4 regions of the Janthinobacterium sp. KBS0711 genome follow, and region 4 is predicted to be linked to each of the others. Evidence: predicted binding sites of a transcription regulator. Region 4 holds the regulator's gene; each other region holds the start of a gene.
The links. Region 4 encodes FNR, which switches genes on or off when oxygen is low (the NO sensors DNR and NnrR bind a similar motif). Its sites were predicted from a motif close to TTGATNNNNATCAA; they were not measured.

Region 1 (5,059 bases), on a different contig from region 4:
GATACACGGATAAACGGTGATACAGATCGGCGCGGAACGAGCCGTCGCGCACATGTTCGCGCAAGCTGCGGTTGGTGGCGGCGATCACGCGCACGTTGACCCGGCGCGGCCGGTCCGCGCCCAGGCGCTGGATTTCGCCATTTTGCAAGGTGCGCAGCAGCTTGGCCTGGATCGACAATGGCAATTCGCCCACTTCATCGAGAAACAGGGTGCCCCCTTCGGCCGCCTCGAAGCGTCCGGGCCGGTCGCTGACGGCGCCGGAAAACGCACCGCGCACATGGCCGAACAATTCGCTTTCGGCCAGGGACTCGGGCAAGGCCGCGCAATTGACGTGGATCAAAGGCTTGCCCGCGCGGCGCGACAGCCGGTGCAGGCGGTGCGCGCACAATTCCTTGCCCACGCCCGTTTCGCCCAGCAGCAGCACAGGCAGTTCGGAATCGGCGACGATCTGCAATTCGTGCAGCAAGTGCGTGATGGCGCCGCTCTGGCCCACGAAATCGTGTTCCTCGCGCGGCGCCTGCGCATCGGCCAGCATGGCGCCGCCCGACAGGCGCAAGGCGCGGATCTCCGTCTCCAGGCGCGTCACGCGCACGGCCGCCTCGATGGCGCAGGCCAGTTCGCCCAGGTCGCGCTGCGCCTGCGTATCGAAGGTGCCCACCTGCAGCGCGTCGAGCGTGATCACGCCCCAGCGTTCGCCTTCCAGGTCCAGCGCCATGCCCATGCAGTCGTGCACGGGCAGCGGTTCGCCGGCCCGCTCGGCGATCAGGCCATCGTAGGGATCGGGCAGGGAGCTGTCGTGATGGAAGCACAGCACGCCGCGCCGCTGCAGGATGGCGGCCAGGCGCGGATGGTCGGCGACGGCGAAGCGGCGTCCCAGCGCGTCGCTGGCCAGGCCAACCATCGCCACGGGGCGCAAATGCTCGCCATCGAGCTTGAGCAAGGCCACGGCTTCGCAGCCGAAGTGCGCGCGCAGGCTGCCGACGAGGCGCTGCAGGCGCACGGCCACGGGCAGGTCGGCGACCAGGTCGGTGAGCAGCAGCAGGTGGATGGCGGTGGTGGTCATAAGTACCATGCAGGGTACAACGGACCACGCTCAAAGAGGGTCATACCGACCCTGCATTTTTCAAATCGTTGATTTAAAACAAGTTTTTCCTGGCACACGGTTTGCCTAGGTAAGAGTGCCGAACCGGCATACAAGACCAAGGAAAGCTTGATGAAAACGACTCCCTCCCTCCGCGCCATTGCCGCCGCCGTCTGCGTGCTGGCCATGCCCCTGTCCGTGCAAGCCCAGGTAAGCCTCCCTGCCAGCGCCGCCGCCACCGCCGTCAAACCCGCTACCGCCGCAGTCAAGCGCTATGAACTGCAAACCAATATCGTCGACGGCAAGATGGTGTTCATCGACGCCAAGGGCCAGGTCAACCCCGTGCTGGCGGCCAAGGTGGGCGACACGGTGGAACTGGTGCTGAAAAGCGGCGAAGGCGCCGAGCACGATCTGCTGATCCCGGAACTGAACGTCGCATCCGCCAAGTTCAGCGCCAACAGCGGCAGCACCACCGTGCGCTTCAAGGTCACGCGCGCCGGCACGTTCACCTATTACTGCTCGATTCCCGGCCACCGCCAGATCGGCATGGAAGGCAAGCTGGAAGTGAGCGGCACCTCGCTGGCCGAAGCCGGAGCACCGAAGGCAGCCGGCGCCGGCAGCGCTGCCAGCGAATCGAGCCAGGCCGCCGCGCTGGCCCTGTACACGCCCGCGCCGTCGCCGATGCGCGGCCCCGATCCATCGGCCGTCAACGTGGCGGCCAATCCGGCCTCCGTGCCGACCGCCATCGGCGCGCGCGCGCCGCAAACCCTGAAATACCGGATGGAGACGGTGGAACTGCCGGGCAAGCTCGATGACGGCACCAGTTTTACCTACTGGACCTTCAACCGGCAAGTGCCCGGCCCCATGCTGCGCGCGAAGGTGGGCGACACGGTGGAACTGACCCTGTTCAACGCCAAGGACAGCAAGATGATCCACTCGATCGACCTGCACGCCGTGACGGGCGGCCATGGCGGCGGACAGCACACGCAGGTGGCGCCGGGGCAGGAAAAAACCGTCACTTTCAAGGCGCTCAATCCGGGCCTGTATGTGTACCACTGCGCCACGCCGCTGGTGCCGCAGCATATCGCAGCCGGCATGTACGGCATGATCCTGGTCGAACCGGAAGGCGGCCTGTCAAAAGTCGACCGCGAGTATTACGTGATGCAGGGCGAGATGTACACGGGCCGTCCGCACGGCGCACCCGTGCACCAGGAAGCGAACCTGGAAAAAATGGCCAATGAACTGCCCGACTACTACGTCTTCAACGGTGAAGTGGGTGCTCTGAGCAAGACGCACAAACTGCAGGCGAAAGTGGGCGAGACGGTGCGCATCTATTTCGGCGTCGGCGGCCCGAACAAGATTTCATCGTTCCACATCATCGGCGAGATCTTCGACAAGGTGTACAGCGAAGGCTCGATCAGCAGCCCGAAACACGACGTGCAGACCACCCTGGTGGCGCCGGGCGGCGCGACCATCGTCGAACTCAAGGTACAGCATCCGGGCAGCTATCTGCTGGTCGACCATGCGCTGTCGCGCGCCGGCAAGGGCGCCGTGGGCGTGCTGGAAGTGACTGGCGAACCCGTACCCGGCGTCTACCACGCGGGCGCGGTGCAATAAATCTACCTATTCATCCTCAAGGAACCATTATGGAAATGATCGAGCTATCCCTGGGCCAACTGGCCCGCCGCATCCCCGGCGCCACGCGCCTGTTCGATGCCCACCGCCTGGATTTCTGCTGCGGTGGCAACAAGACCCTGCGCGCGGCGGCCGAAGCGGCCGGCGTGGACACGGCGCCCATCGTCAAGGAACTGCAACTGCTGGCAGGGCGGGCTGACGCCAGCGGCGAGCGTGACTGGCAGGAGGCTTCGGCCACGGAACTGGTGGAACATATCCTGTCGCGCTACCACGCCGTGCACCGCGAGCAGCTGCCCGAGCTGATACGCCTGGCACGCAAGGTCGAGCAGGTGCATGGCGACCGTGCCGACTGTCCGCACGGGCTGGCGGAACACCTGTCGGCCATGGCGCAGGAGCTGGAAAGCCATATGCGCAAGGAAGAAGACGTGCTGTTTCCCATGATCGTGCGCGGCCAGGGCTCCCGGGCCGGCGCGCCCATCAACGTGATGCGCATGGAGCACGACGACCACGGCGTGGCCTTGCGCGCGATGGAGGAAATGACGAACGATATCACCGCACCTGGCGGCGCCTGCACCACCTGGCGCGCGCTGTACACGGGCTTGCGCACCTTCCGCGAAGACCTGATGGCGCATATCCATACTGAAAATAATATCCTGTTCGAGCGCTTTGCGCCGGCCGTGGTGCACTGACAAAGGAAAGACCCATGGGGCAATACAAAAAACTCTGGTTCACCCTGATCGGTGTGCTGATCGTGACGTTTTCGCTGCTTGGCTACTACGGCACGGAAGTCTACCGGCAGGCGCCGCCCATCCCTGCGCAAGTGCTGGCGCAGGATGGCCGGCAGCTGTTCGACCGCGAGGGCATCCTCGATGGCCAGACGGCCTGGCAATCCGTCGGCGGCATGCAGCTCGGTTCCATCTGGGGCCACGGCGCCTACCAGGCGCCCGACTGGACGGCCGACTGGCTGCACCGCGAACTGACGGCCTGGCTGGAACTGGCTGCGCAAGAGCAGCATGGCAAGGCCTACGCGGCGCTCGACGGCCCCGCACAGGCGGCGCTGCGCGAAGCGCTCAAGCTCGAATACCGGGGCAACCGGACCGATGATGCGCAAGTGCTGCGCCTGTCGCCGCGCCGCGTGCAAGCGATCGCCAACACGGCGCATTATTACGACCAGCTGTTCTCCGACGCGCCGGCGCTGCAAAAAAGCCGCGAGCATTTCGCCATGAAGGAAAACACCCTGCCCAGCGCCGAGCGGCGCGCGCAGATGACGCAATTCTTCTTCTGGACGGCGTGGGCTGCCGCCACCGAACGTCCGGGCCAGAAAGTGACCTATACGAACAACTGGCCGCACGAACCGCTGATCGGCAACCAGCCCAGCGGCGAAAACCTCGTCTGGTCGGTCGCCAGCGTGGTGGTGCTGCTGGCCGGCGTGGGCTTCCTCGTCTGGGGCTGGGCCTTCTTGCGCGACCATGACGAAGCGCTGCCGGCGGCCGGTCCGCGCGACCCGCTCACCACGTTCGCGCTGACGCCTTCGCAGCGGGGACTGGGGAAATATCTGTTCCTCGTGGTGGCGCTGTTCATCTTCCAGGTCTTCATCGGCGGCTTCACGGCGCACTACACGGTGGAAGGGCAGCAGTTCTACGGCATCGACGTGTCGCGCTGGTTCCCGTATGCGCTCACGCGCACCTGGCATATCCAGGCCGCGCTGTTCTGGATCGCCACGGGCTTCCTGGCCGCCGGCCTGTTCCTCGCGCCGCTGATCAATGGCGGCAAGGACCCCAAGTGGCAGCGCCTCGGTGTCGACGTGCTGTTCTGGGCTCTTGTCGCCGTCGTCGTCGGCTCCTTCATCGGCAACTACCTGGCCATTGCGCAAGTGATGCCGCCCGAGTGGAATTTCTGGCTGGGCCACCAGGGCTATGAATATGTGGACCTGGGGCGCTTGTGGCAGATCGGCAAATACATCGGCATTTTGCTGTGGCTCGTGCTGATGCTGCGCGGCGTCGTGCCGGCCCTGCGCAAGCCGGGCGGCGACAAAAACCTGCTGGCGCTGCTGACCGCATCCGTGGGCGCCATCGGCCTGTTCTATGGCGCCGGCCTGTTCTACGGCGAGCGCACGCACCTGTCCGTGATGGAGTACTGGCGCTGGTGGGTGGTGCACCTGTGGGTGGAGGGTTTCTTCGAAGTCTTCGCCACGACGGCGCTGGCCTTCATCTTCTCGACCCTGGGCCTGGTGTCGGTGCGCATGGCCACGGCGGCCAGCCTGGCCTCTGCCTCGCTGTTCATGCTGGGCGGGATACCCGGCACTTTCCACCACCTGTACTTCGCCGGCACCACCACGCCCGT
Region 2 (5,059 bases), on a different contig from region 4:
GCGCCGTGGCGCATGGCTGGTCTCGAGTGATCATGGGCAGGATGAGTTGTCGGCAAGAAGGGGGACAGAAGTGCTGGGGCCAGTATAGGCAGCAATGGGCGGCGTGGCAACGATTTACGATGTTGCGCTGCGCAAGAAAGTGGCAGGAAAATAGCCGGCGGCAGGGGCGCCGCCGGCCTGGCCTGACCCGTCACAGCATGTGTGGCGGGCCAGTATCTCGCGGGATCAGGCGCGCAAGGTCGACAGGATAGGTTGCAGCACGGCCGCGCCCAGGGCGGCGCTGCGTGCGCCGCTCCAGCCCGTTTGCGGGTCGGGATCGTTGGCATTGTCCTTGAACGGCAGTTCCAGGGTCAGCGACAGGCAACCGAAGGCGTGGGTGATGTGGGGCGAGCCCATGGTCAGCACTTCCGGCGTGAACGGGCCGTCTTCGTAGCCATGCTCATCCTGGAAGTCGGGGCTGGCCACCTTGAAGTCGGCGATGAAGCGGTCTTGCTCGGCTTTTTGTGCTGGCGTGAAATTTTCCAGCGCGTCGCTGCCGGCCACGAAGACGTAAGGCAAGCCTTCGTCGCCATGCACGTCGAGGAACAGGTCGCAGCCGATTTCATGCATTTTCTGTTTCACCAGGAACACTTCCGGGCTGCGCTCCATCGTCGGCGTCATCCATTCGCGGTTCAGGTTGGCGCCGGCCGCGTTGGTACGCAGGTTGCCATGCACGGAACCGTCCGGGTTCATGTTCGGCACCACGTAGAAGACGGCGTCCTGCAGGCACTGGCGGGCAAACGGATTGGCCTGGTCCAGCAAGGCTTCCAGCATGCCTTCGACAAACCATTCAGCCATCGTTTCGCCCGGATGCTGGCGCGCGATGACCCAGACTTTTTTCTCGGCATCGGCGTCGCCGACCACCAGCAGATTCATGTCGCGGCCTTCCACGGTGCTGCCCAGGTCGATCAGGCGCACCAGCGGCGACGCTTGCGCGCTGTCGATCAGGGCCAGGTGGCGGTCCCATGGATACGGCTCGAAGTAGGCGTAGTACACGCTTTCTTCTTCCGGCGTATGTTCGATGGTCATCACCGTGCCGTCAAAGCTGGTCGGCACGCGGAACCAGGTTTCGCGGTCGTAGCTGGCGACGGCCTGGTAATCTTTCCAGCCGTCCGGGTAGGCCGACTTGCCTGCGTTCATGAAGCGGATCGTGCACGCTTCGCCTTGCGCACCTTGCAGGCGGAAGTAAAACCACTGCGTGATGTCGGCGTGGGAATCCTTGCGGATGTTCAGCTCGATGGATTGGGCATCGTCGGCGCGCAGCACCTCGATCGCGCCGGCGTCGAATTGCTGGCTGATTTTAATGGTCATGTGTGTTCCTGATAAAAACGTATGGGTTTTGCATCGTGTGCAATGGCGCGATGATACCCGTTTTAACCGCGCCTTTGTGCTGGCGCAAACGACGACGGACGTGCTTTGCTAACGTGGAAGTTCCAACACGGGAGAGCATCATGGACGATAACGGCAACCACATACGCGAGCTGGAAAAGAAAGTCAGCGCCCTCAGCGACGCCCTGGCGCACCTGGGCAAGGGCACGACCTTGCAGGAATTGCTGCGCATCCTGCGTTTCCCCGGCTATACCACGCCGGCCGAATTCACCTTCAACGTCGCCATCCTCGACACCATGCTGGTGCAGGCCAATGCGCTGGAAAAGCTGGGGCAGGATTTATTGGCGGGCGCGAAACAGGTGGTGGTAAAGCAGTGAGCAGGCAGTGACTTATTCCTGAACGCCTGAAAAATGTTCAGGGCAAGGCGCAGGGTCGCAGGCAGTACGAACGTACGCCCAGGCCCTGCAACGCCGCCATGGACGTTTTGTCAGGTGTTCAGGCCGCCGAAACGTTCAAAGAACCACGGCTCGACGTCCGGCGCCTGCGCATCCTCGTGCCGCAATGTCGCCAGGATATGTTCCTCGGCCGCCGCATACGTGATGCGATACAGGTCGCGCGCCAGCGCATAGGCTTGCGTGCCGGGCCACGGTTCGGGCAGCAGTTCGACGGGCAGTTGCGGGTCGTGCAATTGCACGCGGCGGTAGGCGTGCGTCAGCAGCGAGCGAATGACGAATGCCTGCTCCGCGTCGAACACGGGTTCTTCCTGCAGCAGGGTCAGCAGGGGCTGGAAGCTGGCGATGAATTTTTCGTAGCCGGCCATCACTTCCGACAAGTCCCAGCAGTCACCCACCATGTCGCGCAGGGGGCGCGTGCTCACGCCCGGCAATTCTGTTGTGTGGCAGACGTACAGCTTGCCCTGCACCTCGTTGCGCACGAGGATATCTTCCAGCGCTTCCGCATTGCTGGCCGGGTGGCCAAAGATGCCGGGAGAAATCAAGCCATAGCCGGCCCACAATAATTCCTTGCGCAGCGCCCCCCGCTCGGCGGCGCCGATGCTGCCGGCCGGCCCGATCACCAGGGTCCAGCTGCCATCCCAGTGCACGACCAGCGGCGCATAGATGCGGCGGTAGGCGCGCTCGAAGCGGGCCAGCGCCTCCGGGCGTATCGTATAGGCGCTGCGGCGGCCGTCGCGTTGCGAGCTGAGCCAGCCTTCCTGCGCCAGGCGGAACACGCTGGTGCGCAATAGCCGGTCATTGACGCCGAATGGCGCCAGCAGCTCGATCAGGCTGCCCAGCCAGATGGCGCCGCCGCGCGGCACGATGGCGTCGCCAAAGATGGTCATCACCAGGGACTTCGAGCGCGGTGGGTCGCTTTCCAGGAAATCGGCTATCCATGCCGTGCAACGGGTGTTCTTCATGTGGTTCCGGTCTGGCCGTGTTGCGGTCGAATCAATAAAAGCAGCAGTTTACTTGGCTGCGCGGGTAGCGCGGCAATAATTTGCCGGAAGCGCTGGTGGCGCCTCATGGTGTTTTCTCATAAGCAATATCATACGCACAAAAAAGCGGCACAAGATACGATTTTTTAAAATGATTCATATCAAGTGTATGCAAATCGTTTTTTGTATCGTATTATTGCTTCATCGCGCTGCGCTGCTGCGCAACATCAAGACATGGGAGACACATCATGTACGCACAAATGGTTGAAACCGGCCTCAAGAACGTCCGTTCCCTCGACGATATGGGCCAGGAAGAGCGCGCTTTCCAGGCGCGCATCGACGAAGGCATCAAGATCGAGGCCAAGGACTGGATGCCGGATGCCTACCGCAAGACCCTGATTCGCCAGATTTCGCAGCACGCGCACTCGGAAATCGTCGGCCAATTGCCCGAAGGTAACTGGGTCACGCGCGCACCGACCCTGAAACGCAAATCCATCCTGCTGGCGAAGATCCAGGACGAAGCAGGCCACGGCCTGTACCTGTATAGCGCCGCAGAAACCCTGGGCGTGTCGCGCGACGACTTGCTGGCTGCCTTGCACTCGGGCAAAGCCAAGTATTCCAGCATCTTCAACTATCCCACCCTGTCGTGGGCCGACATGGGCGCCATCGGCTGGCTCGTCGACGGTTCCGCCATCATCAACCAGATACCCCTGTGCCGCTGCTCTTACGGTCCGTATGCGCGCGCCATGATCCGTGTCTGCAAGGAAGAATCGTTCCATGCGCGCCAGGGCTACGACATCATGATGTCGCTGTGCAAGGGTACGCCCGCGCAGAAAGCCATGGCGCAAGATGCCTTGAACCGCTGGTGGTGGCCTTCCTTGATGATGTTCGGCCCGTCCGACGCCGCCTCCGTCAACAGCGCCCAATCGGCGCAATGGCGCATCAAGCTGTTCTCGAACGATGAATTGCGCCAGCGCATGGTCGACCAGACCGTGCCGCAGATCGAATACCTGGGCCTGACCGTACCCGATCCCGACCTGAAGTTCAATGCGGAAACGGGCCACTATGAATTCGGCGAGATCGACTGGTCCGAGTTCAACAACGTCCTGAAGGGCAATGGCCCGTGCAACCGCGAACGCCTGCAAACGCGCGTCAAAGCGTATGAAGACGGCGCATGGTTCCGCGATGCCTTGGTCGCGTATGCAGACAAGCAAGCTGTTAACAAAGCGGCAGCGTAAATACACAAGACAGATAGGGGATAGCAACATGAGCAAAGAATGGCCATTGTGGGAAGTTTTCATCCGCAGCCAGCACGGCCTGGCGCACAAGCATGTGGGCAGCCTGCACGCCTCCGACGCCACCATGGCGGTCAATCATGCGCGCGACGTCTACACGCGCCGCAATGAAGGCGTGAGCATCTGGGTGGTGCGCGCGGCCGATATCGTCGCCAGCAGCCCCGGCGACAAGGGCGCCCTGTTCGAACCGTCGAACAGCAAGGTGTACCGCCATCCCACCTTCTTCCCGATGCCGGAAGAAGTCAAGAACCTGTGATGGGAGCGCCTGCAATGGATGACAAGGTCAATTACCTCTTGCGCCTGGGCGACAATGCCCTGATTCTCAGCCAGCAGCTGTCGCAGCTGTGCGGCAAGGGGCCGGCGCTGGAAGAAGACATGGCGCTGACCAACGTGGCGCTGGACTTGCTGGGCCAGACGCGTTTGTGGTTCAGCTATGCGGCCGAACTGGAAAACGCGGGCCGCGACGAGGACGACATCGCCTTTTTGCGCGACGCCCACGACTTCAAGAACTGCCTGCTGGTCGAACAGCCGAACGGCAATTACGCCGACACCATGATGCGCCAGTTCTTCTTCGACAGCTGGCACTATTTCCAGCTGCTGGAGCTGACGAAATCGACGGATGCGCGCATCGTCGAGGTGGCGCAAAAGTCGATCAAGGAAGTGACCTATCACTTGCGCCGCAGCGGCGACCTGATCGTGCGCCTCGGCGACGGCACGGCCGACAGCCACGCGAAAACGCAGGCCGCGGCCGACAAGCTGTGGATGTACACGGGCGAGATGTTCACGTACGACGCCGTCGACCAGGCCATGGTTGCCGCCGGCATCGCGCCGCCATCGGACGTGCTGCGCCGGGCTTTCCTCGAACACGTGGCCGAGATCTTCGCCGAAGCCACCTTGACCATGCCGGCGCCCGACGCCTGGATGCAAAAGGGCGGCAAGCAGGGCACGCACACGGAGCACC
Region 3 (5,059 bases), on a different contig from region 4:
GCACGTCGTCGGGCAATTGCGGCGCCAGCAGGCGGTTCAAGCCTTGCACGAACAGCCACGAGGCGGGATACGGCGGCAGCTTGGACAGCAATTCGGCCAGCGGTTCGGGCAGCCGGTACGATACGGCCGGCTTGCTCAGAGGAGGCTTGGCCGGGACGGGCAATCTTTCCAGTTGATCTTGCATGTGCTTCCTTTCGATGCGTTCAATGGGCGGCGTGCTGTTCCATGCCGGGCTGGCCGTGCCAGTAGCCGTCGCAGGCGCCGGCCGGCTGGCAAGCGGCCAGCTGGGCCTGGGCGCCGATGCCGCTGACCTGGCCGCGGCGGGCGCGGTCGAAGATGGCGATGACTTGTTCCGTATGCATGGCTTGCGGGCTGATGCGCGCCACGGACACGCCCATATCGCGCATGGCCTCGAGCTCGCGCACCAGGTTGTAGACGAGGGCCGACTGCGTCTGCGTGCCGTTGAGCACAAGGAACGGCACTTCATCGCGCGTGCGCAGCAGCAGGCCGTCCGGCTCTTCCAGGCAGCTGTAGCCGCAATCGTCCTTCGGCAGGTTGCGGTTGCGCGCCGTGAAGCAGCGCGCGGAAAACGCCAGCGGCATGCGGCCGTAGGCGAATACCTCCGTCTCCAGCCCATCCGGTTTCTGGCGCTGCATCTCGGCCAGCGCCGTCTGCCCCATTTCCAGCGGCATCACCCAGCGCCGCGCACCCAGACGCGCCAGCAATTGCAGGCTGGGGCCATTGAACAGGTTCAGATGGGGACCGGCGACGAAGGGCGTGCCCTTTTCCATGCAGTGCACGGCGCCCATGTCGTTGGCCTCGACGCCGTAACGGCCATTGCCCGTGATGCGGCGCAGGGTCGCCAGTTCCGCGCCCGCCTCGATCAGCGCCTGCGTCGACAGCACCACTTCCTTGCCGGCGGCGGCCAGCATGTCGGCGATATCGAGCCAGTCGGCCAGGCGCACCTCGTGCCGGCGCGAGCAGACGGTTTCGCCCAGGTAGACGATATCGACGGCCGTGGTGGCGATCTGCTGGTAAAACTCGAAGACGGTGGCGCGCGGCCAGTAGTAGAGCAAAGGGCCCAAAGAGAGTTTTAACATGCCTTTTCCAGTATTTTTAAAGTTTACAAAACCGTAGCGAGCGGTTCGCGGCGAGGCCGAGAAGCGCAGCTGTGCTAGAGCACAGCGAGCATCGCAGGCCACGCCCCGGGACGCGCAGTAGGTTTTGCTATTTCCAGGAGCGATGGTAGGCGCCTAGAGTGTGCTGCTGGCCTTCGGCCAGCTTGTCCATGGACGCCATCCAGGCCGGCTTGACGGCGTAGCGCGCATTGCCTTCGCGGCAGGCGTCGATCGCTTCGCGCCACACGCGCGTCACCTGCGCCACGTAGGCGGGGCTGCGCTGGCGTCCTTCGATCTTCACGGCGCGCACGCCCATGGCGATCAGCTGCGGCAGCAGCGCCAGCGTGTTCAGGCTGGCCGGCTCCTCGATGGCGTAATACTCTTCGTCGTTGACTTCGAAACGTCCCTTGCACAGGGTGGGATAGCTGGCGTTTTCGCCCGGTGCGTAGCGGTCGATCAGCACGCCGTTCAGGCGCGATTCGAGACCGTTCGGCGTTTCCAGCCAGCGCACGGATTTCGCCGGCGAGCACACGCCGTGGGTGTTCGGCGCCTCGCCCGTCGCATACGACGACAGCGCGCAGCGCCCTTCGACCATCACGCACAGGCTGCCGAAGCCGAAGACCTCGATCTCGACTTCCGTCTTGGCGATCAGTTGCTCGACCTGCGCCATCGACAGCACGCGCGGCAGCACGGCGCGGGCGATGCCGAAGTACTCATGGTAAAAATTGATGGCTTCGTAGTTGGTGGCCGAGCCCTGCACGGACAGGTGCAAACGCAGTTGCGGGTGGTGCTCGCTTGCATACGCCATCAGGCCCGGATCGGCCACGATCATGGCGTCGATGCCGGCCTGCGCGGCGCGGTCGATGGCGCTGCGCCACACGGCCCAGTTGTGCGGCTGCGGATAGGTATTCAGCGCCAGCAGCACCTTGCGCCCATATTGGTGGGCGTAGCGCACACCCTCGGCGATGGCCTTCTCGTCGAAATTGAGGCCGGCGAAATTGCGCGCATTGGTGGCGTCGCGAAAACCCAGGTAGACGGTGTCGGCGCCGTTGTCGATGGCCGCCTTCAAGGCAGGCAGGCTGCCGGCGGGGCAGACCAGTTCCAGCGGTCCGGCCACGCGGGTGGCGGTGGTTGATTCAAGCATCATGGTGTTCACAGTCCTGTAGCGGCTCAGGGTGCAGACTATAGCCCCGCCCATACCGCCCAGTCCTTGACGCAGGTGAAGGAATGCATGCATGGCTGGCGCGCGTTCAACTTGCTTGACCTGGCTGTAAAATGCCCCACTTTTCTCCCTCACCGATTGCCGCCATGCCCCGCAAACCGCTGCTGATTTTTTTGCTCACCCTGTTCCTCACCGTGCTGCAAGTGCAGTGGGCCGCCCCCGCGCAAGGCTACGACGCCGAGGCGCTCTCCGTGCTGTCGCCCGAGGCGCTGGGCGTCTGGGCCGGCGTGCTGCTGCTGTTCCTGCAAGCCGTCTTCGCGCGCCGCGCCATGCCCGTGCTGCGCCAGGCCGCCATCTGCACAGGCCTGCTGGCCGTCTACTGGCTGCTGGCGAACTACGTGACGTTCGACGCGCGCGTGGCCAGCTGGAGCACCTTCTCGGCGCGGGAAATCTGGGCGCACGTGCTGCCCGCCTCCGTCGTCAGCATCGCCGTCTGCGGCGCCGCTTACCTTGGCCTGAGCGGCTTCCTCCTGCGCCAGGGCCGCGCGAAAAAGTAAACGGGGACGCTTTTTTCACCTGCATCAAGGATTCGCCACGCAACTGCACGCGCCCTTTGACGCCACTATATTTAGTGATTAATCTCCATAAAAACACCGCATGTTGTGTTTATTGGAGGTTTCATGACGACGAATGCAGTTCTTCCATCACGCGGCCAGGTCGATGTCGCCGCGTCCATCAATGAATACCTGGACCGGCGCGACTGGCGTGTCAACGCCAACGCCAACCAGGGCTACTCGCTGGGGGGCCTGATACTCAATGTGTCGGGCAAGGTCATCGCCAATTACTGGCTGGACCAGGTGTATCCGCCGGAAGTGGGCGCGGCGCACCGCGAAGCGGCGCTGCACATCCACGACCTCGACATGCTGGCCGGCTATTGCGCCGGCTGGTCGCTGCGCACCCTGCTGCACGAAGGCTTGAATGGCGTGCCGGGCAAGATCGAATCGGGCCCGCCGAAACACATGTCGAGTGCCATCGGCCAGATCGTCAATTTCCTCGGCACGCTGCAAAACGAGTGGGCCGGCGCGCAGGCATTCAGCTCCTTCGACACCTATATGGCGCCCTACATCCGCAAGGACAGCCTGCGCTACGAGGACGTGCGCCAGTACATGCAGGAGCTGATCTTCAACCTCAACGTGCCATCGCGCTGGGGCACGCAGACGCCGTTCACCAACCTCACTTTCGACTGGGTCTGCCCGGATGATTTGCGCGAGCAGATTCCCGTCATCGCCGGCCAGGAGATGGACTTCAGCTATGGCGAGCTGCAGGCGGAAATGGACATGATCAACCGCGCCTACATCGAGATCATGATGGCGGGCGACGCCAAGGGCAGGGTCTTCACCTTCCCCATCCCCACCTACAACATCACCGAGGATTTCGACTGGCATAGCGAGAACGCGGAACGCCTGTTCGAGATGACGGCCCGCTACGGCCTGCCCTACTTCCAGAATTTCATCAATTCGGAACTCAAGCCGAACATGATACGTTCCATGTGCTGCCGCTTGCAGCTGGACTTGCGCGAACTGCTCAAACGGGGCAATGGCCTGTTCGGTTCCGCCGAGCAGACGGGTTCCCTGGGCGTGGTCACCATCAACTGCGCGCGCCTGGGCCACTTGTGGCGCGGCGACGAGCCAGCGTTGATGGCCGACCTGGACCGCCTGCTGGAGCTGGGCAAGACCAGCCTGGAAATCAAGCGCCGCACCATCGAGGAACTGATGCAGCAAGGCCTGTTCCCGTACACGAAGCGCTATCTGGGCACCTTGCGCAATCACTTTTCCACCCTGGGCGTGAACGGCATCAACGAGATGATCCGCAATTTCAGCGCCGGCGCCTACGACATCACGACACAGGAAGGCCATGCGCTGGCCGTGCGCCTGCTCGACCACGTGCGCGCCCGCATGGTGCGATTCCAGGAAGAGACGGGCCACATGTACAACCTGGAAGCGACGCCGGCCGAAGGCACGACGTACCGCTTCGCCCGCGAAGACCGCAAGCGCTATCCCGCCATCCTGCAGGCGGGCACCGTCGACAATCCGTATTACACGAATTCGTCGCAACTGCCCGTCGGCCATACGGACGACCCGTTCGAGGCGCTGGAATTGCAGGATGCGCTGCAGCGCAAATACACGGGCGGCACGGTGCTGCACCTGTACATGACGGAAGCGCTGTCGGATGCGAATGCGTGCCGCGAGCTGGTAAAACGCGCGCTGAGCCGCTTTTCGCTGCCCTACATCACCGTCACGCCCACGTTTTCCATCTGCCCGCGCCACGGCTACCTGGCCGGCAAACATGAATTCTGTCCCACCTGCGACGCGGAACTGATCGCCCGCAAGCAGTCCGATCTCGCTCACCCACTCAAGGAAACGCCATGAATGCACGTCCCGACTTCACTCCCGCCATCACCCTGCTCGACACGGAACGCCAGCGCTGCGAAATCTGGACCCGCGTGATGGGCTACCACCGCCCCGTCGCCTCGTTCAATATCGGCAAGCAGGGCGAATTCCAAGAACGCCAGTACTTTACGGAAGCGAGCGCCCGGGTTGGCCAGCCCGCCTGCCATGGCTGAGTTGAAAGTGGGCGGCCTGACGCCCTTTTCCGCCACCGACTATCCGGGCAAGCTGGCGGCCGTGGTGTTCGTGCAGGGCTGCCCCTGGCGTTGCGGCTATTGCCACAATCCGCACTTGCAGGCGCGCACGCCGGAAGGCGCCATGCCCTGGCAGGA
Region 4 (5,059 bases):
GGTTCGATGGGACGCGAAGTGGAAGACGGCATGATCGAAAACGTCTATCGTTTGCAGATCATGAACACCTCCGAGCAAACCCAGCATTTCAAAATCAGCGCATCCGGCTTGCCGGGCCTGACCTTGCTGACGCGCGAAGAAGTGACCTTGCAGCCGACGGAAACGCTGGGCTGGCCGATCCGCCTGCGCGTGCCGCACGGCGTCGGCGAGAAAGGGTCGAACAAGATTGCGATCGAATTGCACTCGTTGGACGACCCGTCGCTGCATGTGCGCGAAAGCGCGGTCTTCATCGTGCCGCGCTAATGCAGGAAGGCCGGTCCCCGCATGGGGGCTGGCCGTATACACAGAAACACAGGAGAAATACCATGTCCGACAGTCTGAAACTGCAACCTCCCGTTGCCCCGTGGTACAAGCATCGCTGGCCATGGCTGCTGATGATCGGTCCCGGCCTGTCCGTGGTCGTCGGCAGCTTCATGGGCTATATCGCGTTTACGCAGCCCGACGCACTGGTGGTGGGCGATTATTACAAGCAGGGCAAGGCGATCAACCAGGATTTGAAGCGCGACACGATCGCCAGCAACCTGGCGATGGATACGACCCTGTCGTATGACGTCGCTGCAGCGCGCCTCAGCGGTTCCGTGCACAGCTTCGGCAAGGCGTACCAGGGGCCGCTGCAGCTGCACCTGGCGCATGCGACCCTGCCGGAAAAGGATATCAAGCTGCTGGTGCAGCCCGATGCGGCCGGCAATTTCTCGGTAGCGCTGCCGATGCTCGAGCGCAGCCGCTGGCAGGTGCTGGTGGAAAACGACAAACGCGAGTGGCGCCTGTCCGGCATCTGGACCTGGCCCGTGCAACGCAGCATCGCGCTGCACGCGGATGAAGAGCTATAACGTACAGCGCCGGGAAAAAACCGTAGCGAGCGGCAGTGATTTGTGGCTGAGAAGCGCAGCTGTGCTAGAGCACAGCGAGCATCGCAGGCCGCAAAGCGCGACGCGCAGTAGGTTTTGACGGTGCTGTTATTTGCAGACGTCCGTGCCGGCTGTAATGGCCTTCAATTTCGCCGGCTGCAGGATCTCGATCTCGCGGTTCGAGACACGCAGCCAGCCTTCCTTCTTGAATTTCGACAATAAACGGCTGACGCTTTCGATGGTCAGGCCCAGGTAGTTGCCGATTTCCTCGCGCGACATGCGCAGCTGGAATTTGCTGCTCGAATAGCCGCGCGCCTCGTAGCGCGACGCCAGGTTGACGATGAAGGCGGCAAAGCGCTGCGTCGCCTGCATATTGCCCAGCAAGAGCATCACGCTTTGCTCGCGCGTGATTTCCTGGCTCATCATGCGGTGGAAATGACGGAGCAGGGTCGGCATATTGCCCAGTAATTGTTCCAGGCTGGAAAACGGGATTTCACACACTTCGCTGTCTTCCAGCGCCACCGCATTACAGTGGTGGCGGTCGGCGCTGATGGCGTCCATGCCCAGCAGTTCGCCGGCCATCTGGAAACCCGTCACCTGCTCTTCGCCGCCCGGATTGATCTGGTACGTCTTGAAGTGCCCCAGGCGGATCGCGTACAGGTTCTGGAACGAGTCGCCGATGCGGAACAGCGAGGCGCCGCGCACGATCTTGCGGCGGCGGCCGATGATCTGGTCCAGCCTGTCCATGTCGCCCACATCGAGGCCCATCGGCAGGCACAATTGATGCATGCTGCACGTCGAGCATCGCGCTCGCAACGCTTCCACGTTCACTGTGGGCAAGGTTGGAGTGAGTAGCGCTTCAGTCATGTCGGTACCTTTAAGAAAGTGCAACAACAAGTTTACTGCATACCGGGTTGCCGTGTGCCAATTTCACCGTAATTTCGGCGAATAAACGACGTCCAGCCTTTAATTATATGGCAACATCGTCAAAAGCCCATGCGGAGAGGGCAATTTGCGTGGCGGCGCTTGCCAAGCTGGGGTATTGATAGGAAAATTCCTGACAGCATTATCTGCCGCCTGTGCCGCACGGTACTGAAAAGGAAATCATGAAGCCTCTCGGCATCAAAGCAAAAGTCGCGCTGGCTACCAGCCTGACCTCGATCGCCATGATCGCCCTGGTCACCATGATCCAGGTGCAGCACATGCGCGACGATTTCACCCGCGTCCTGCTGAGCCAGCAATCATCGCTGATCACCCGCACCGCCGCCGAACTCGACGACAAGCTGGGCATGCTGCTGCAGATCGTCACCCTGACGGCACGGCAGCAGCCGCCGGAACTGATCGGCCAGCCCGTCCAATTGCGCGACTACTATTCGCGCCGCTCGATGCTGGTGCTGTTCGACGACGTGCTGGTGCTCGACGCGCACGGCGCCGTCGTGGCCGACATGCCGGAAGTGGCGGGACGCGCCGGCATCAACGTCGCCGAGCGCGAGTATTTCCAGACCGTGCTGCGCACGCGCCAGCCCATGATCACCGAGCCGATGCTGGGCAAATCGAGCGGCATGCCCATCGTGCAGATGGTCGCGCCCATACTCGCCGCCGATGGCCAGGTGGCCGGCGTGTTGATCGGCGTGCTGCGCCTGTACAAGGACAACCTGCTGGGCCGCCTGCGTTCGGAAAAGATCGGCAAGAGCGGCTATTACTTCATCCTCACGCGCGGCGCCGTGCCGCGCTATGTGCTGCACCCCGACACCAGCCGTTTGCTGCAGCCGCGCCTGCCGAACGCCAACCTGACGACCACCCAGCTGCTGAAGGACGATGGCGAAGGCACCATGGTCAGCACCAACAGCCGCGGCATCACGGCCGTCAACAGCTTCAAGCGCCTGAAATCGGTGAACTGGCTGCTGGCCGCCTCGCTGCCCCTCGACGACGCCTTCGAACCGTTCGACGGCGTGCTGTACCGGCTGGTGCTGTGGAGCATCCTCGCCTCGCTGCTGGCCGCAGCCGTTCTGGGCTGGGTCACCGTGCGCCTGCTCTCGCCGCTGGTGCGCCTGCGCGACACCCTGCAGGCGCTGCGCACCAGCGGCAGCCGCTTCACCCCCGTGCCGGTGCAGCAGCGCGACGAGATCGGCGAGCTGACGGAAGCGTTCAACGGCCTGATGAGCGAACGCGACCGGCTGCAGCAGGAACTCGAATCGCGCGCGGCGGAGCTGGAACAGGAACGCGACCGGGCCGAGGCGGCCAACCGCGCGAAGAGCGACTTCGTGGCCAACATGAGCCATGAAATCCGCACGCCCCTCAATGCCGTGCTGGGCATGGTGTATTTGCTGGGCAATACCAAGCTCGACACGGAACAGCGCAAGTACCTGACCATGGTGCGCGTGGCGGGCCAGTCGCTGCTGGGGATCCTCAACGACGTGCTCGATTATTCGAAGATCGAGGCGCGCCGCATGGAATTGTCGCCCGTCGAATTCGACCTCGACGAGGTCATGAACACGCTGGCCACGACCATGACGATGAATGCGGGCGAAAAGGAGCTGGAACTGGCGATTGCCGTCGAGCCCGACGTGCCGCGCCGCCTCGTGGGCGACGCCCAGCGGCTGCAGCAGATTCTCGTCAACCTGGCCGGCAACGCCATCAAGTTTACCGAGAGCGGCGAAGTGGTGGTGGCCGTCAGCCTGGCCGAGAAAGACAACGGCCGCGCCTGGCTGCGCTTCGAAGTGCGCGACACGGGCATCGGCATGACGGAGTTGCAGCAACAGCAGCTGTTTGCCGCGTTTTCGCAGGGCGACCAGAGCATCACGCGGCGCTTCGGCGGCACGGGCCTGGGCCTGGCCATCAGCAAGCAGCTGATCCACATGATGGGCGGCGACATCGCCGTCGCCAGCAGCGAAGGCAAGGGCAGCCGCTTCTGGTTCAGCGTGCCGTTCGACATGCTGGCGCAGCCGGCCGAAACGCGGCGCACGCCCACCCTGGGCCAGCTGCGCCTGCTGGTGGCCGACGACAACCGCACCACGCGCGAACTGATCGTCAAGCTGATCGAGGCGTGGGGCTGGCTGGCCGACGAAGTGGACTCCGGCTTTGCCGCCATCGAACTGTACCGCGAACGCCTGGCGCAGCAGCAGCCGTACGACGTGGTGCTGGCCGACTGGCACATGCCCGTGATGGACGGCCTGGCCACGGCCAAGGCCATCCGTCAGGCAGCCAGCGGCCAGCGCCAGCCCATCGTGGTGATGGTCAACGCCTTCGCCCGCAACCACCTGGAGGAAATCTCCAGCGCGGCCGAGGCCGACGTCGTGCTGATGAAGCCGATCACGGGCTCGAGCCTGTTCGATGCCCTGCACCAGGCGCTGATCGCCAAGAACGACGGCGGCGAGCAGCGCATCCTGCACCAGCCGCTGGGCACGGAACTGGCCGGCGTGCATTTCCTGCTGGTGGAAGACAACCATTTGAACCAGGCCGTGGCGCGCGGCATCCTCGAACACATGGGCGCCACCCTCGACGTGGTGGGCGACGGCTTGCAAGCGGTGGAACGGCTGCGCACGGAAGCGCTGCGCTACGACATCGTGCTGATGGACATGCAGATGCCCGTCATGGACGGCTTCAGCGCCACCCACATCATCCGCACGGAACTGCGCTTGAGCCTGCCCGTGATCGCCATGACGGCCGGCGTGCTGGCGTCCGAGCGCGAGCGCTGCATGACGGCCGGCATCAGCGATTTCATCGCCAAGCCCGTGGTGGTGGAAGAGATGATGGAAGTGATCCTGCGCCACCTGCCCAAGCGCCCGCCAGTGCAGACGGCCGGGCCGGCGCCCGTTGCCGACGAGGAAGTGTTTTCCATGGCGCCGCTGATGCGCGTGATGGGACGCGATGCGAAGGGGCGCGGCGTGCTGCGGCGCATGGTGGAAGACGCGCTGAACAAGGGCATGACGCCCGTGCGCGACGCCGAAACAGCGTTGCAGGCGGGCCGCCACAGCGACGTGGCGCGCATCCTGCACAGCGTGCGCGGCTCCGTCGGCACCCTGGGCACGAAACGCCTGATCCGCGCCGCGTTCGCCACCGAGGAAGCCATCGACGCGGGCCGCCTCGACGAGGTGCCGGCGCTGCTGACGCAGACGGGACAGGAGCTGGAGCAGGCGCTGGCGGCGGCG

Region 1: nirK (copper-containing nitrite reductase) is a predicted target of FNR. The motif match lies at 1,132-1,145, and genes of this name have one in related genera.
Region 2: paaA (1,2-phenylacetyl-CoA epoxidase subunit PaaA) is a predicted target of FNR. The motif match lies at 2,955-2,968, and genes of this name have one in related genera.
Region 3: ubiU (ubiquinone anaerobic biosynthesis protein UbiU) is a predicted target of FNR. The motif match lies at 2,329-2,342, and genes of this name have one in related genera.

Annotation. Positions count from the first base shown of each region.
Region 1 covers NZ_LBCO01000024.1:687,873-692,931, reverse strand. The annotation lists gene norR (nitric oxide reductase transcriptional regulator NorR) at 1-1,063, opposite strand, end outside; gene nirK (copper-containing nitrite reductase) at 1,214-2,698, shown strand; gene ytfE (iron-sulfur cluster repair protein YtfE) at 2,728-3,405, shown strand; gene VM94_RS15720 (nitric-oxide reductase large subunit) at 3,420-5,059, shown strand, end outside.
Region 2 covers NZ_LBCO01000024.1:786,176-791,234, reverse strand. The annotation lists gene VM94_RS16160 (M14 family metallopeptidase) at 226-1,350, opposite strand; gene VM94_RS16155 (hypothetical protein) at 1,491-1,745, shown strand; gene paaX (phenylacetic acid degradation operon negative regulatory protein PaaX) at 1,856-2,785, opposite strand; gene paaA (1,2-phenylacetyl-CoA epoxidase subunit PaaA) at 3,052-4,041, shown strand; gene paaB (1,2-phenylacetyl-CoA epoxidase subunit PaaB) at 4,070-4,354, shown strand; gene paaC (1,2-phenylacetyl-CoA epoxidase subunit PaaC) at 4,354-5,059, shown strand, end outside.
Region 3 covers NZ_LBCO01000020.1:35,133-40,191, reverse strand. The annotation lists gene ubiT (ubiquinone anaerobic biosynthesis accessory factor UbiT) at 1-184, opposite strand, end outside; gene ubiV (ubiquinone anaerobic biosynthesis protein UbiV) at 204-1,100, opposite strand; gene ubiU (ubiquinone anaerobic biosynthesis protein UbiU) at 1,228-2,265, opposite strand; gene VM94_RS11455 (hypothetical protein) at 2,427-2,837, shown strand; gene VM94_RS11450 (ribonucleoside triphosphate reductase) at 2,961-4,709, shown strand; gene nrdD (anaerobic ribonucleoside-triphosphate reductase) at 4,706-4,903, shown strand; gene VM94_RS11440 (anaerobic ribonucleoside-triphosphate reductase activating protein) at 4,896-5,059, shown strand, end outside.
Region 4 covers NZ_LBCO01000004.1:63,400-68,458, forward strand. The annotation lists gene ccoG (cytochrome c oxidase accessory protein CcoG) at 1-303, shown strand, start outside; gene VM94_RS00855 (FixH family protein) at 366-890, shown strand; gene fnr (fumarate/nitrate reduction transcriptional regulator Fnr) at 1,017-1,775, opposite strand; gene VM94_RS00865 (response regulator) at 2,015-5,059, shown strand, end outside.